Regions from separate parts of the Pseudidiomarina fusca genome, predicted to be linked through region 2. Evidence: predicted binding sites of a transcription regulator. Region 2 holds the regulator's gene; the other holds the start of a gene.
What was found. The regulator MetJ, encoded in region 2, represses methionine synthesis genes. The targets are predictions, from matches to a motif close to TAGACGTCTAGACGTCTA.

Region 1: a site for MetJ is predicted at 4,215-4,232, ahead of msrA (peptide-methionine (S)-S-oxide reductase MsrA). Genes of this name have one in related genera too.

What each region holds. Positions count from the first base shown of each region.
Region 1 is NZ_JANFPJ010000014.1:62,397-69,749, forward strand. Features, by position in the region: gene NOG12_RS08665 (acyloxyacyl hydrolase) at 1-476, opposite strand, end outside; gene NOG12_RS08670 (Ig-like domain-containing protein) at 862-3,537, shown strand; gene msrA (peptide-methionine (S)-S-oxide reductase MsrA) at 3,636-4,169, opposite strand; gene NOG12_RS08680 (hypothetical protein) at 4,374-4,832, opposite strand; gene NOG12_RS08685 (PepSY domain-containing protein) at 4,953-5,303, shown strand; gene NOG12_RS08690 (winged helix-turn-helix domain-containing protein) at 5,383-6,051, shown strand; gene NOG12_RS08695 (ATP-binding protein) at 6,053-7,353, shown strand, end outside.
Region 2 is NZ_JANFPJ010000013.1:59,491-66,843, forward strand. Features, by position in the region: gene NOG12_RS08085 (penicillin-binding protein 1A) at 1-1,487, shown strand, start outside; gene metL (bifunctional aspartate kinase/homoserine dehydrogenase II) at 1,569-4,013, opposite strand; gene metJ (met regulon transcriptional regulator MetJ) at 4,336-4,668, shown strand; gene argH (argininosuccinate lyase) at 4,763-6,607, opposite strand; gene NOG12_RS08105 (argininosuccinate synthase) at 6,604-7,353, opposite strand, start outside.

The sequences.
Region 1 (7,353 bases), on a different contig from region 2:
AGCACCCATAAGTCTAAGCCATCATTGGGTTTCGCCAAATCCGCTTGCGAATAATGAGAGTAGCCCAAACTTACCCGGGCTTTAGATTCTTGGTTGTATTCCCAACTTAAACCAATCCGATCTTCAAATTGGAATGAAATTGAAAGCTCACGGCCCGCCAACTGCTGCTCATCAAATAGCGACACGCCAATGCCAGCTTCTAGATACAGTGGCTGTTTCCAATCGGTTAATCGCCATTGCAATACCGGGCTGAAGGTGAGGGCATTGATGCGCTCGCTTGATTCTTGCGTGTTTTTCCAACTGTTGATGGCTGCCTCATAGTGAACCCGAGGCGACCCTATCGCAGCTAACCAGCTGGCTGGCAACGGCTGCCAAGCATCAGTCCAGCGGTAACCGAGACGTAAGCCATCAATATCGCTGGCTGAATAACTGACTGCCGCATGTAGCTCATCGGCATAACTTTTGGGAAGGATCATAGTACTGGCAAAGACCGCCAACAAAAGTAGACTATATAGAATTTTTCTTGTTTTATTCATGAGGTTAAATTCTTCATAACAGACAATGACAGCAAGGACTAAGAATGCCTCTATTTTACATACATTCGTGTATGTATGTAAGTGTTCAAGCTCATGAAAAGATCGATTGAAGAGTTCGAGAAAACCGACAGGTTTGCTTGTTTTTTAATCAGCTTCGATAAAATCAATCACTTAGTGAAGATGGCAAATGTCGCTATAACTAGCAGCAAAACTGGATTTACTACGCGGTATATAATTATTTGTAATTAATTAGTTTACAGCTTGTTAACATGGCTACATAGTAAGCAACGAACAACAGTTATTAATCCAGCAATAGGAATGCAAAATGAAAAAAAACAATCAATTCGCACTATCGCTTATCTGTATCTCACTGCTTACCGCCTGTGGCGGCAGTAGTAGCGATGATGTCGATCCACCCATTCTTGAAGAGCAAGGCCCCTTTACTCTGGCCGGCAGCGTGAGTGGACTTAACGGCGAACTAGGCGTTACCGCCGCTGATGAGACCCTGACCATAAGCGCCGACGGAAGCTTCGAATTCACCAACGAATTCGATAGTGGTGACACAGTAGCGGTCGAGCTAAGCGCCATTCCTACCTTGCAATCGTGCAGCATTACCTCAGCTAGCAGCTTTACTTTCGCCAACGCTGATATTGATGACTTAACCATCGAATGCCGAGATCTTGAGCTGTACACCCCGGCCGATGATAGTGCCAGCACCAGTAACGATACGGCCGTTACCATCGATGTGTTAGCAAACGATAGCAGCGAACTGGACGTGGCGTTAGCAATCACCAGCGTGACCGAGCCTGAGCATGGCACCGCTGAAATTGTCGACAACAAAATCGTCTATACCCCAGATGCAGGTTTTGCTGGCACCGATACCTTCACCTACACAGGTACCGACGGTGAGGCCGAAGGCACCGGCAGCGTTACTGTGATTGTTGCGCAAACGGTTGCCATTGCAGGTCGCGCTATTGACTCGCCGATTGCCAATGCCACCATCACCTTAACCGTGGGTGAGCAAACGTTCACCACCACAGCCGATGCCGATGGTTATTTCAGCTTAGATTTAGAACTGTTGGATTTAAGCAGCGATGCCGTACTTAAAATCACTGCCACCGGCGCCGGTGAGCAAGAGTACGTCACTTTGAACTCGCGGTTAACCACAGTGGCTGAACTCCTGGCGCTCGCAGGAGATGACCGCGTGTTGTCGGCGGAAGAATCAAGCAACGTGGTGATCACCCACGTCACCACTGCCATCAACCAGCAATTAGAAGTATTGGCGCAGGATGCTCCGATCACAGCGGCTAATTTCAATGAGTTGCTGATGCAACTTGATGGTTACTTAACCATGGAGATGGCAGCACTGATTAAACTCTTAGTCGATGACGAAAATTATAGTTTGCCGGAAGGTTTCACGAGTATCGCTGACTTTTTAAACGATGCCGATGCCTACAATATGTTGTTGGCACAGGCCGATGCCGCCGGTGATTTACAAGCCATGATTGCTGCCACTGCAGCCGATAGCGAATTAGTACCAGCCCTTGATCCGACTGAGCTTGCTGGTGCTTACATGCTGTTCTTCGATTACCACCGTTATAATGCTCACCAAAACTATGTCAGCTACTCTATTGATGAAGACGGCGCGCTCTTTAGACAGGGCTTTTATGATGGTGAGTCAGAGCATGTGCCTTTTGTCAATGGTAAGTGGCTTGGTCCGTTGCAAACAACAGCCCGATTCATCCCATTAAACTCCTTTGTGAATAATTATGGCCATCTTTATGATGCTGATTTACTAGCAAAATTTGTAGCCAGCCAAGAAGGCTCAACCACCGCTGGCAGTGTGCCATTAACTGTGAGTAGTTATCTAGAAGCGATGCCGTTAAGTGTGGTGGGTGCGAGTCTGACTATCTATGAATCGTATGAACTCGAGTTGGCACCTATTCCGTTTGAATACGAAGGTGAGCAATTAGAACTACCTGCGGTATCACCCGAGGGGAGTGCATACACCAACACCTACACGCGAGCTGAAAGTTTGATTAAAGATCTCACGTTTGATCTATCAGCGCCAACGGAATATGCCTACTACGGTGAGTTTTACGCTTACAATAACTTGACGTTTGATGGTTTGCCCGACGATGTGTATTACTTTACCCGCATGGCTTATAGTTTTTACCCCACGTCTGAATTTAGCGGTACTTTTGATCGCGACGTGATCGAAGGTGGTAGCTACGAGTTAAGCCCAGACAAAACGAAGTTAACGCTCACGTATAACGATCCAAACATGAATTACTACGCTGAAGATTTGTATCTGTTAGACGACCAAGAGCATGCGCAAATTGTGCTTACCAAGCGTCATCTTAAAAACGGCGGCGAGTTATGGAATACCAACAATATGCCTAGCATCGATCACAGCTTGGATACCACCAACATGATTGCCGATAAGACCATCTGGGATGGCGTTAATGGCGAGGGTACGTTAACGCCATTAACCGCTCGCATTGGTGGTGGTGGCTATCGATACAGCAGCGATGGTAACTATTATATCGTCGATATTGAGTGTGATGAAGTCGCACCGGGTGGTGATATGTGGGACGACTGCCTCTCGGCTAGCATCGAGCCACGTAGCTTACCATCTGGGAACTGGGAAGATGTTGATGGCAATAGTATTTTAGTTGGTAAGAGCTGCTATCAAGACCAATGTGGTGGTAGCTTCCGTCGATTTGTGGCGAGCTACGATAATGGTGTGATGGCGCTGCTATCAAGTAGTAAGTTCCCGTACGGTACTGGTCCTTACAATATTTACGTTGAGCCAGGCAAAATGTACTTTATGGCAGGTGGAATGACTTATTACAAAGCCAGCGAAACCGGTGAAGAACCGGTACCGGTTGATGCAGCTAGCTTGATTGAAGTGCCAACCGCAGCCTATCAGCGCAGCTCAAGCTGGACGCCAGACCCGCTGCGCTTAACCAAGCCGTTTGCTGAAGTAACTGAGAAATAAAGGCTTGGAAAACAACTAGGAAGATAGGTTGGAAAGCAAAAAGGGCTTACCCATCGGGTAAGCCCTTTTTTATTAACTGCAAATATTAACCGCAAATATTAGCCGTCAAGTTTCTCAGCAAAAGTCCGCTTAAACTTCGCCAACTTAGGATGTACCACTGCTTGGCAGTAGGCATTTTCAGGATTACGTTCCACGTAGTTGTCGTGATATTCTTCGGCCGGCCAGAATTTTTCCAGCGGCTCAACGGTGGTCACAATAGGCGCATCCCAGGTTTGCTCGCGCTCCATTTCCGCAATGATTTCTTGCGCCAAACGCTGCTGCTCATCGGTCTGATAGAAAATCGAGGTACGATACTGGCTGCCAATATCGTTACCTTGACGGTTGACCTGAGTGGGGTCATGCAGTGCAAAAAAGATCTCATAAATCTCGCGCACGCTCAGCGAGGTCGGCTCAAAAGTGATTTGTACCACCTCAGCGTGGCCGGTATCGCCCTTGCAGACTTCTTCGTAGGTAGGTTCGGCTTTATGGCCGCCGGCATAACCCGACTGCACCTTTAATACCCCACGTACTTGCTTGAAGGCGCCTTCGAGGCACCAAAAACAACCGCCGCCTAACGTAATTTGTTGCGTCATAACTTGTAAACTCCGTCGCAAAAGAACGAAAAGACATCCTGCGAATAGACGTCTAGATGCCTGTATTGGATGGTGTTACTTTACGCCTGCAGCCATAGTTTGTAAAGCCTCTGATCAAGCCACTGCAACAAAAACGAGCGACCACACGCACGTGGCCACCCGTTTGTTATCGTTGCTGTTATCGTTGCAGAGGGGGGGCGTTAGTTACAGCTCGCGGATATGAAAACGCAGCTCTAGTTCACGACCGTTGGCGTTGTCACCTTCAATCTCAATACGACCGCTATCATCAATTGAGATCTCTTCAAACACCGCCATGCCTTGACTATTCGCCTGTTGCATCACTTGTTCAACTTGTGTCAAGGTCAGGCCCCACGGCTGTACGATCTTGCTTTCTTTGCGCTCGTGCTTCACTTCAGCTGCGGCCCCTGCGCCCTGAAACGTCACTTCGGCAAAACAGTTATCGGCTAGCCAACCTTCCACTTCCAGTTGCGGGCGATGATCATCCCACTCCAGCTCATTAACATGGGTATAGCCGTAATTCTTAAGCGCTTGCAACTGCTCCATTTGGCTGTTGGCGGTAACCGCTGAGTTAGCTGCAACTACGGCAGTTGTGCCCATTAGTAATACGGCTGCTAAACTTACTACCAAGCTTTTGTTTGACATAGTCGGTACTCCTTTGTTGATGTTGCAGCTATCTTATCAGCCTATCAATGAGCCTAGTATGAACCACTCGTTCATGTTTGGTTCATGTTCGTGAACCGTTTTTCGGGTAAGCTTAGCGCCATGAACAAGTTATCTTATCTCATCTTTGTCACCAGTCTTAGTTGGGGCCTGCAAGCGGCTCTGGCTGCGCCCGCCGGCGTCTGGCCCGACAACAAGCAACAGCAACGTTTGTACCAACAAGTGCAAGCGGGCGAAGTGGTGTCGTTAGAAGTGATCTTGGCGTATTTACGCGAGCGCTATGACGGCGAAATCGTGGAGATAGAATTAGAAGACGATGATGGTATGCTCGTCTACGAGATAGAGATGATCGGCCCCCAAGGGCAACGGGCCGAGTTTGAATTTGCCGCCCGTACCGGCGAGCTAATGAGCGTAGAAGGGCGTCAGTTAAAAGCCATGAGCAAACAGCCATGAGTTATCGGCCATGAATGATGGGCCATGAATGATGGGCTAGGAACCATCAGCTAGGAACCATCGGTTATGAGTAACTTGCATGAAAATTTTGATTGTTGAAGACGATATCAAATTAGCGCAAAACCTCACCAAGGTGCTGACCGAGGCCGGCTATAACGTCGACCATGCCGGTACCGGCGCCGCGGCTGACTATTTGTTAAGCACTGAAGTGTTTGATTTGCTGATCTTAGATTTGGGCCTCCCCGACGGCCAAGGCAGCGATTGGTTACAACGCTGGCGTCAAGCTGGCATTGGCATAGTTACGCTGATCTTAACCGCGCGCGGCACGTGGGCCGATAAAGCTAGCGGCTTTAATGCTGGCGCTGATGACTACCTGGTGAAACCTTTTGCGGTGGCGGAATTATTAATGCGCGTTAAGGCGCTTATCCGCCGCAGTTACGGCCAAGCTCACCCACATTTAACCGTTGGTGAGGTGGTCTTCGACACCCTCACCAATCAGCTCAGCAAGCAGGGCATGCCGGTTAAGCTTACCGCACAAGAAACCAAGCTGATCAGCTACTTAATGCATGCCAGCGGTCGTATCGTAAGTCGCACCGAGTTACACGACCACGTGTACGACCGCGACGAAGAGCCGGACTCCAATGTTATCGATGTTCAAGTCGCCCGGCTACGCAAAAAACTCGGCCGCGATTTTATCGAAACCATTCGTGGCCAAGGCTATCGCGTGCAAGCCCCAGCGGTTGATTAACATGGCAAAAGCGACTCGCACGGTACCACCCATCAGCATACGTCAGCGCACGATAATCGCTGGCCTGGTGTTGCTGTTGGTAGCTCTGCCTAGCGCTGGATGGGCCCTCAGTCATGCCTTCGAACGCTCAGTTACCGCCTCGTTTGATGCTCGCCTCACGGCTTGGCAGAACGTGCTGGTGGCTGCCTTAGAAGTGAACGCCATGGGCGAATTAGAAGTTCAAGATAAGTTAGGTGACCATCGCTTTCATGAGATTTATTCGGGGTGGTATTGGCAGATCAGCAGTGCCGAACAAACCCTCGCGCTGTCGCGATCGCTGTGGGACCAACGCTTGCAACCGAGCGTAGATGGCGTTGTGAATAACTTGATCTTGCGCCCCGGCATTGGCCCGCAGCAGCAAGCCTTACGCGTGTCTGAACGAGATTATTTGCTCGCTCAGCTCGAACAGCCGATTCATGTGATGGTGGGCGGCCCCGTGGCCGAAATCGACCGCGAAGTCGCTGCCTTTAACCAAGTGTTGTGGCTCGCGCTAGCCGGCCTAGCCGCCGTCTTACTACTATTTCTCGCCGTCCAACTGCGCTGGGTACTCGCCCCCCTCGCCAGCCTCAGCCACCAACTGCAGCGGCTCCGCCATGGAGGAACTTGCGGACCCAGCTCCGGAGCTGGGTCCGCAAGTCCCTCATCGCGGCTCGATAGCGCCGCTCTAAGCAGTGAGCTCAAGCCGTTAGCTGAGGCACTTAACGACGTGCTTGAGCGCGATGAAAAGCTGCTTGAACATAGCCGTGCCGCCGCTGCGAATTTGGCCCATAGCCTCAAAACGCCGTTGGCGGTGATGCAAAGCCAACTAGCCGAACTACCGCCGCAGCTTGCTGCTGAATTCACTCGAGAAATCCACCGCATGGACCAAGTGGTACAGCACCATTTAGCGCGCGCAGCCGCAGTAGGTACTCACCAGCTCGCGGCTCATGCGAATCTGCAAGCAGCGCTACAGCCGATCCTCGCAGCCATCGCCAGCATGGCCAAGCAGCGCCAACGCAAGTTCAGTTACAGCCAGCTTGACCAGCCGCAGTTAGCCGCCATCGCCGTACCCGTAGCAGCACCGGATTTACAAGAAATTGTCGGCAACCTGTTAGAAAATGCCTTGAAATATTCCCATCAGCAACTGAGTTTCAGCGCAACTATCTCTACCACCACCACCGCTGCCACAGTCACTGGCAACGTTAAAGGCGTGGCTGATGCCACGGCAGCACCACCAACGCTGTTGCTACAAATCGATGATGATGGCCCGGGCATGACCAACGA
Region 2 (7,353 bases):
GGCCAGCCGACGCCGAGCCCTGGACCGCAGAAGCTATTAATCAGCATCTACAAACCCAAGAAAATATTGGCTTAACAGAACCCGCAGTAGTGATCGAAGTGGCTGAGCAACAAGCCACGGTGCAATTAAGTCATGGTCGCCTTGGTCGTCTAGCATGGTCCGCCCTAGCATGGGCAAGACCCTACCTGCATGCCGATCGGCAAGGGCCTGCACCGCAACAAGCGGCGGATGTGCTTAAAGTCGGCGAGCAAGTACGAGTAAGACAAACAGAACAAGGCTGGCGCTTAGCGCAAATTCCTGAGCCGAGCGCTGCTATTATTGCGCTGCGCCCCCAAGACGGCGGCATTGCTGCTGCCGTTGGTGGTTATAGTTTTAGTGTGAGTCAATATAACCGAGCAATTCAAGCTAAGCGTCAGGCCGGTTCTAACATCAAGCCCTTTATTTATTCTGCGGCATTAGAAAATGGCTTTACCTTAGCTACGCTCGTGAATGATGCCCCGATTAACCAATGGAATCCAGGCAGTGGTATTGCTTGGCGACCACGTAATTCACCGGATGTGTATGAAGGTCCGATTCGAGTTCGGCAAGGTTTAGCTAAGTCGAAGAACGTCGTTTCGGTACGTTTATTGCGTGCGCTAGGAGTAGACACCACGGTTGAATATCTAACTCGATTTGGTTTTGCCATCGATGAACTACCGCGTAACGAATCATTATCGTTGGGTTCAGCTTCGATGACGCCGTTAGAAGTTGCACGCGGTTATGCGGTATTTGCGAACGGGGGCTATCTGGTGAATCCTTATTTTATTGAGCGGATTGAAAATAGCCAAGGCGAGATCCTTTATTCGGCCCGCCCAGCAGTAGCCTGTGTGCTTTGTGAAAGCGGTGAGCGTGAGGTGTTACCTGCCCCGCAGGTGATTACCGAGCAAAATGCCTTCTTGATTACGCAAGGGCTGCAATCAGCAGTGTGGGGTGGCGGTAGCTGGCAGCATCGTACTGGCTGGAACGGCACCGCTTGGCGAGTACAGCAATCTAAGCCCCTGATTAACAGAGCTGGCCGTAACGTCGTGGGTAAAACAGGTACCACCAACGATGTGAAAGACACTTGGTTCTCGGGCTACGTCAGTGGTTTGGTAACAACTGCATGGGTAGGCTTTGATAATCTAGAGCGGGCTTTGGGCAGCACCACCATGAATGAGAATCTAAGTAGTGCGGAGCAGCCCATTAGCGGCACAGAGGCGGGGGCAAAGACGGCCCTGCCGATGTGGATAGACTTTATGGAAGTGGCGGTGCAAGATGTTCCGGTGGAGCCCTTTATTGTGCCACCAGGTTTAGTCTCGGCGCGTATCGATTTGGCGACGGGCAAACTCAGCCGTGCTAATGATTACACCTCTAGATTTGAATATTTCTTGCCGGGAACAGCGCCCACTGAGTATGCCAAGGGCGAGACTAATCGTGACATCTTTGCTGAGGATGATTCGATTTTCTAGTGAGCCTCAGCTCACGTCATTAGACCTAAAAAAAGCTGGTAGGGCATAGGCACTACCAGCTTTTTTGTGGTCATTGCTAGCTTAGCGCTGGCTAATCAAGCGACTTAACAGTTGATTCAAATCAGATTGCACACCACCGGCGGTTACTTCTTTACCGGCGCCTGGGCCACTAATAACTAGCGGCATCTCGTGGTACCAATCGGTATAAATCACAAAAATATTTTCGCCCGGAATGAGGTTGGCCAGCATATCGCCTTCCGGAATATACTCAATGCCTACACGAGCCCGCACGCTATCGTCATCTTGTACTGCAAAGCTAGCCAACAAGCGCGGTACCTTGCCGGTTTTTTGTGCATCAAGATAAAGGCCATGCATGCCAGCATCAAGTTCAGGTAAACGCTGCATAAACTCATCTAAGGAAATATCAGCCAAGCTTTCTGGTAACAGACTGTCGACATCAATGTCTTGCCAGTCTAAGCGCAAGCCGATTTCACGAGCCAAAATCAACATCTTACGAATGATATCTTGGCAGGATAAATCTTCGCGTGGATCGGGCTCGCTCAGGCCTCGAACTTTGGCTTCGCGCACCAAATCGCTGAAATTTACTTCAGCGTTAAAGTTCTCAAACAACCAACTCATGGTACCTGAGAAGATACCCGAAATACTGCGAATGGTATCGCCCGAGTTACGTAAATCATTCAGCGCGTAATTTAATGGTAAGCCAGCACCGACGGTGGTGTTGTAGTACCATTCACGTTCGTACTCGCGCTGAATGGTACGAATTTCGTTGTATTGCGATTCGCCTGAAGCACCCGCGCGCTTATTGGCACTGATAATGTGCAAACCGTTGGCAAAAAAGCTCGGATACAGTTGTGCTACCGCAATAGCATCGGTTAAATCCAGCATCACCAATTCATCATAAGGCGCATTTGGTAATTCGGGTATCAACTGACTCATCTCGTACGGACGCGCAAATTGATCAAATTGCTGCTCCCAATCATTAAGATCCAGACCGTTGTAATCTAACCACATTTGTTTGGAGTTCAGGATCCCGATGATGCGGACGTCCATTTGCTCGTTGATACGTTCACGCAAGCGACGATACAGCGCTAACCAAGCACTACCAATGTTGCCACGGCCCACCACCAACACGCCAAGGCTGCGGCGATAGTTAAATAATTGGCTGTGAATACGATTGAGTAAGCGGTTATCCAGCTTTTGCTCCAAAATAGCAATCACTGCATTGTTATCTGGCGAAAACGCCAAACGCCGCAGGTTCTGTGCGCTTAACTCGGTTTTAAAGGTGCTGTACTGGGCCGTCTCTTGAATCCGATTACCTACCAAGGCAATCATCGAGTAGCCTTCCATCTGCACTACATGATCCGCTTTATCTACCTCAAGTAACCACTGCTGTAAAAAGTCGAGATGGTTTTGGTGATAGGCATAATAGGCATGATGTTGTGCTACTTCGTTCCAGCTAATAAGCGGAGTCAGTTCTAAATTTTCAAATTTATCAATCAGCTGGGCATCGCTTAAATCAACTCTAAACAACACCACGTCGGCTAGCGACGTTAACACCTTGCCTTTAGCTTCGGTATCTTCGTATAAGCCGATACGAGTTTGCTGATTCTCTACCTTCAAACTAGAGCGCACCGCAATCACCATGCGCTCGCGGTTAACCGGCTGGAAGGTACGCGGGTGTAACACCGGGCTACCTAACCGTGCCAGTTCTTCTGCTTCTTGCCAATCTAGAATAGGTAGGCTCACCACCCGCTCTACTTTACGCGGATCCGCTGAGTACACCCCAGCCACATCCTTCCAGATAGTGACCTGCTTAGAATCTATTAAGCTACCAACGAGGGTGGCAGAATAGTCACTGCCGTTACGACCTAAAATTAAGGAACGCCCACTAGGGTCGGCACAAATAAAGCCGGTCACAATAAATCTTGTACCCGGGTGAGGTGCAATGCGGTTGAGCAAGCCAGCACGAGATACGGGTACCTGAATCAGTGGCTCGGGTGCATCTTCAGCTACCAAGAAAGTACGCGCATCAATGTAATCGGCGGTGACCCCTTGCTGTTGCAAAAGGGCTGCTAATAAACGGGCACTCCATAACTCGCCGTAAGACAGCAATTCAGGCTTATGGGTAATCACTTCTTGGTCGTTTAACCACCCGTACCAGCGCTTAAAATCATGTTGCGATAATTCTAGTACGCGCTGCTGTTGGTCACCGTTAAGCAGCTCATTGATTAGCCCTTGCTGATATTTTTCAAGTTGTTTCAGCAGCACTTCGGCAACGCCACGGTCATCAGCTTTGGCATCAATAATGGCAAGAATACGGTTGGTGGTATCGCCCGCAGCAGACACTACGACTAAATCACTAGCACCGGCGTATTCGCTAACAATGCGAGCGACGCGACGATAACAGTAGGCATCGGCCAAACTGCTGCCACCAAATTTGTGAACCTGAACTTGCTCGGCCACGGTTTGAATTTGCTCGGGGGTAACTTTAACCTCAACCGTCATGATGCGTGTGCGTTCTCCTGTGTGCAGCGGTCTGCTGATAATGAATGAACAATAATTATAGGGGGTAGCCCCCATTCAATAAAGCGCGCGATGCATAAAGTTGGTTAACCTAGCATGTGCTTACGTGAGTTTTACTGTGCAAGATTAAAACGAACAGATAAAGAAGTATAGACCGCTATACGTATAAAGTTGACTGATTTAATATCCACAGTACAATTCACCACAAGCTTTAAGGTTTTTAACTTTTTATTTTGCTGAGTTTGCTGACTGTCATTAGCAGTTGCAGTCAGCCTAGCCAATGAACAGGGTGTATAGGTACGGTATGGAATGGGATGGTGAGTATATTTACCCGTATGTGGAACACGGTAGAAAGAGCGAGCACGTAAAAAAAATTACGGTATCCATTCCTACCAAGGTACTCAAGGTGCTAACCGATGAGCGAACTCGTCGTCAGGTCAAGAACTTACGCCATGCCACCAACAGTGAGCTGCTGTGTGAAGCTTTTTTGCATGCTTTCACTGGGCAACCGCTGCCTACCGATGATGATTTACGCAAAGATAATCCACATAAAATTCCTGCCGAAGTGCGGGCTGAATTAGAACGGCGTAACCTACCTATTCCGGAAGTAGACGAGCTCTACGACGACGAAGATTAGCTCGGGTTAGTGACGCAGTACGGCGACCAAACAATAACCCGTGGCAGCAGCACTACTTCTACCACGGGTCACTTGCAGGGGCGGTTAAGTCTGGTTATTTCAATAAATACTCAAGCGCGGTCTCGTCACAGTTCTCTTTACGAGGACAGATGTCGCAGTCCTTCATCACTTTTTCTGGTAACGCATCTTTCACCGTCAGCTTAAAGTTCAACTTGCCAAAGAACTCAGGTACTCGGGTTAGCACTATGGTCCGTTTAATCCCAAGCTCACGTGCCTTCCAGAGTAACCAAGCGACCAATTCTGCTCCCAGCCCCTTACCTTGCGCTTGTGGAAATAATCCTAAGCTACGAATTTCGGCCAAGCCAGTGGTGTAGACGTAAAGTGCTGCGCAGCCTACCACTTCATCATTAATTTCTGCTACGGCAAAGCTCTGAATCGCTTGCAATACATCCGCTTTGTCACGAGGTAAGTTTTCACCTTGTTCAGCCCAGTAGGCGATCAATTCACAAATCTTGTCGGCGTCTGCTAAACGAGCTTGGCGCACATGTTTACTTGCCGCTTCGGCCGCATGTAACCAGTCTTCGGCGTGCTTGATAGCTAGTTTAACGGCGCTTGGCCCGGTGCCACCCAGAGCCTGCCGCTTATGCAAACCGTATTGGCTATCAAGAACCTGATAGACATCGGCCTGCAACTGCGGACACACTTGTTGCATGGCGGCTAAATCGAGCTGCTCGAGTGCTACGCCAGCTTGCTGAGCCAAGAGCACTAAGCTACCGGTAAGGTGATGAGCATCCCGAAACGGAATCCCTTGCGCCACCATATAATCAGCCAATTCAGTCGCATTGCTGTAGCCCAACAAAGCTTGCTGGGCGGCATGGTCTTGATTCACCGATAACTCAGGTAAGGCGAACGCGAGCATGGCCAGACAATGCTGATAGGTCTGCAGGGCATCAAACAGGCCTTCTTTATCTTCTTGCATGTCTTTGTTGTAGGCTAATGGCAAGCCTTTCAAGGTGATGAACAGCGCTTGTAAATGGCCCAGAACTCGCCCTGTTTTGCCCCTTAACAACTCAAACAAATCTGGGTTCTTCTTCTGTGGCATTAACGATGAGCCGCTGCTGATACGGTCGCTCATGGCAAAGCAGCCACTTTCGCCAGAACAATAGAAGATGACATCTTCGGCCAGACGCGATAAATGCATCATCCCGGTGCTAGCGATATGCAGCAAATCTAGGGCGAAATCTCGATCCGACACACCATCTAAGCTATTTTCGCATGCTTGACGAAAGCCAAGCTCATGCGCCAACGCCTGCCGATCGATGGCGGCAGTTGTTCCTGCTAAGGCACCGCTACCGAGCGGGCAGACATCCATCCGCTTGGCAGCATCGCGTAGCCGGCTAACATCACGTTGTAGCATCTGTACGTAGGCCATAGCCCAGTGCCCAGCTACTATCGGCTGGGCCCGTTGCAAGTGGGTGTAGCCCGGTAATAAGCTGGTTTGATAGCGTTTAGCAAATTCGAGCAAAGCCTGCACAGCGGCTAAGTTTTCGCGAATGAGTTGCTGGGTAAACTGTTTACACAACAAGCGTAAATCAGTCGCCACTAAATCATTTCTGCTACGGCCGGTGTGAAGCTTCTTCGCGGTATCGCCAATCCGCTTGATCAGCTCGCCTTCCACCCAGCTATGAATGTCTTCAGCCTGACTTTGCAAGGGCAACTGAGGATCAACCGTTACCGCCTGCGCTAAGTCCGCCAAGGCTTGGTCCAGCTGTTGTTGTTCGGCAGAGCTAATCAGCTCTGCACTCAATAAGGCCTCAGCCCACGCCCGAGAAGCCTGGATATCAAATGGTGCCAGTACATAATCAAACCGCAGCGAGTCATTAAACTGCTTGAATTCATCGGCACTGGCTTGGCTAAAACGCCCGCCCCATAAACTCATGGTTGCTCCTTGTCGGCAGCTTCAGCTGCGGCAGTTTGGTGTAAACAACGAATACGACTAGCTAAGCTGTACAAACGAATAAAGCCTTCTGCATGTTTTTGGTTGTAAACAGTATCTTCGTCAAACGTAGCAAAAGCATTGGAGTACAAGCTGTTGGGTGAACGTTTTTGCGTGACGCTCACGGTACCCTTATAGAGTTTGACCACCACATCACCGGTTAAAGGCTTCGCAATTTGTTCTGCCGCAGCTAACATCACATCTTTGAGTGGAGTAAACCAGCGGCCATCGTACATAAGTTGCGCAAACTCGTTGCCCAAACGAATCCGATAATCTTGGGTGGTACGATCTAGAGCTAAGCTTTCAAGGCCTTGCAGGGCTGCATATAAAACCGTACCAGCAGGAGTTTCATAACAGCCGCGTGACTTCATCCCAACCAACCGGTTTTCTACCATGTCTAAGCGGCCAATACCGTGGGCTCCAGCAATTTTATTGAGTCGCTCAATTGCCGCTACTGCCGCAATCGGTTGCTCATTAATCGCAGTGAGGCTGCCAGCAGTAAAGCTTAACTGTAAATATTCTGGTTGTTCCGGCGCTTGCTCTGGGGCGACAGTCCAAGTCCATACTTGCGCTGATGGCTCGTTCCACGGGTCTTCTAATTCACCGCCTTCGGTAGAGATGTGCCATAGGTTAGCATCACGACTGTAAATTTTAGTCGCTGAAGCCGCACACGGAATATTGCGCTCAGC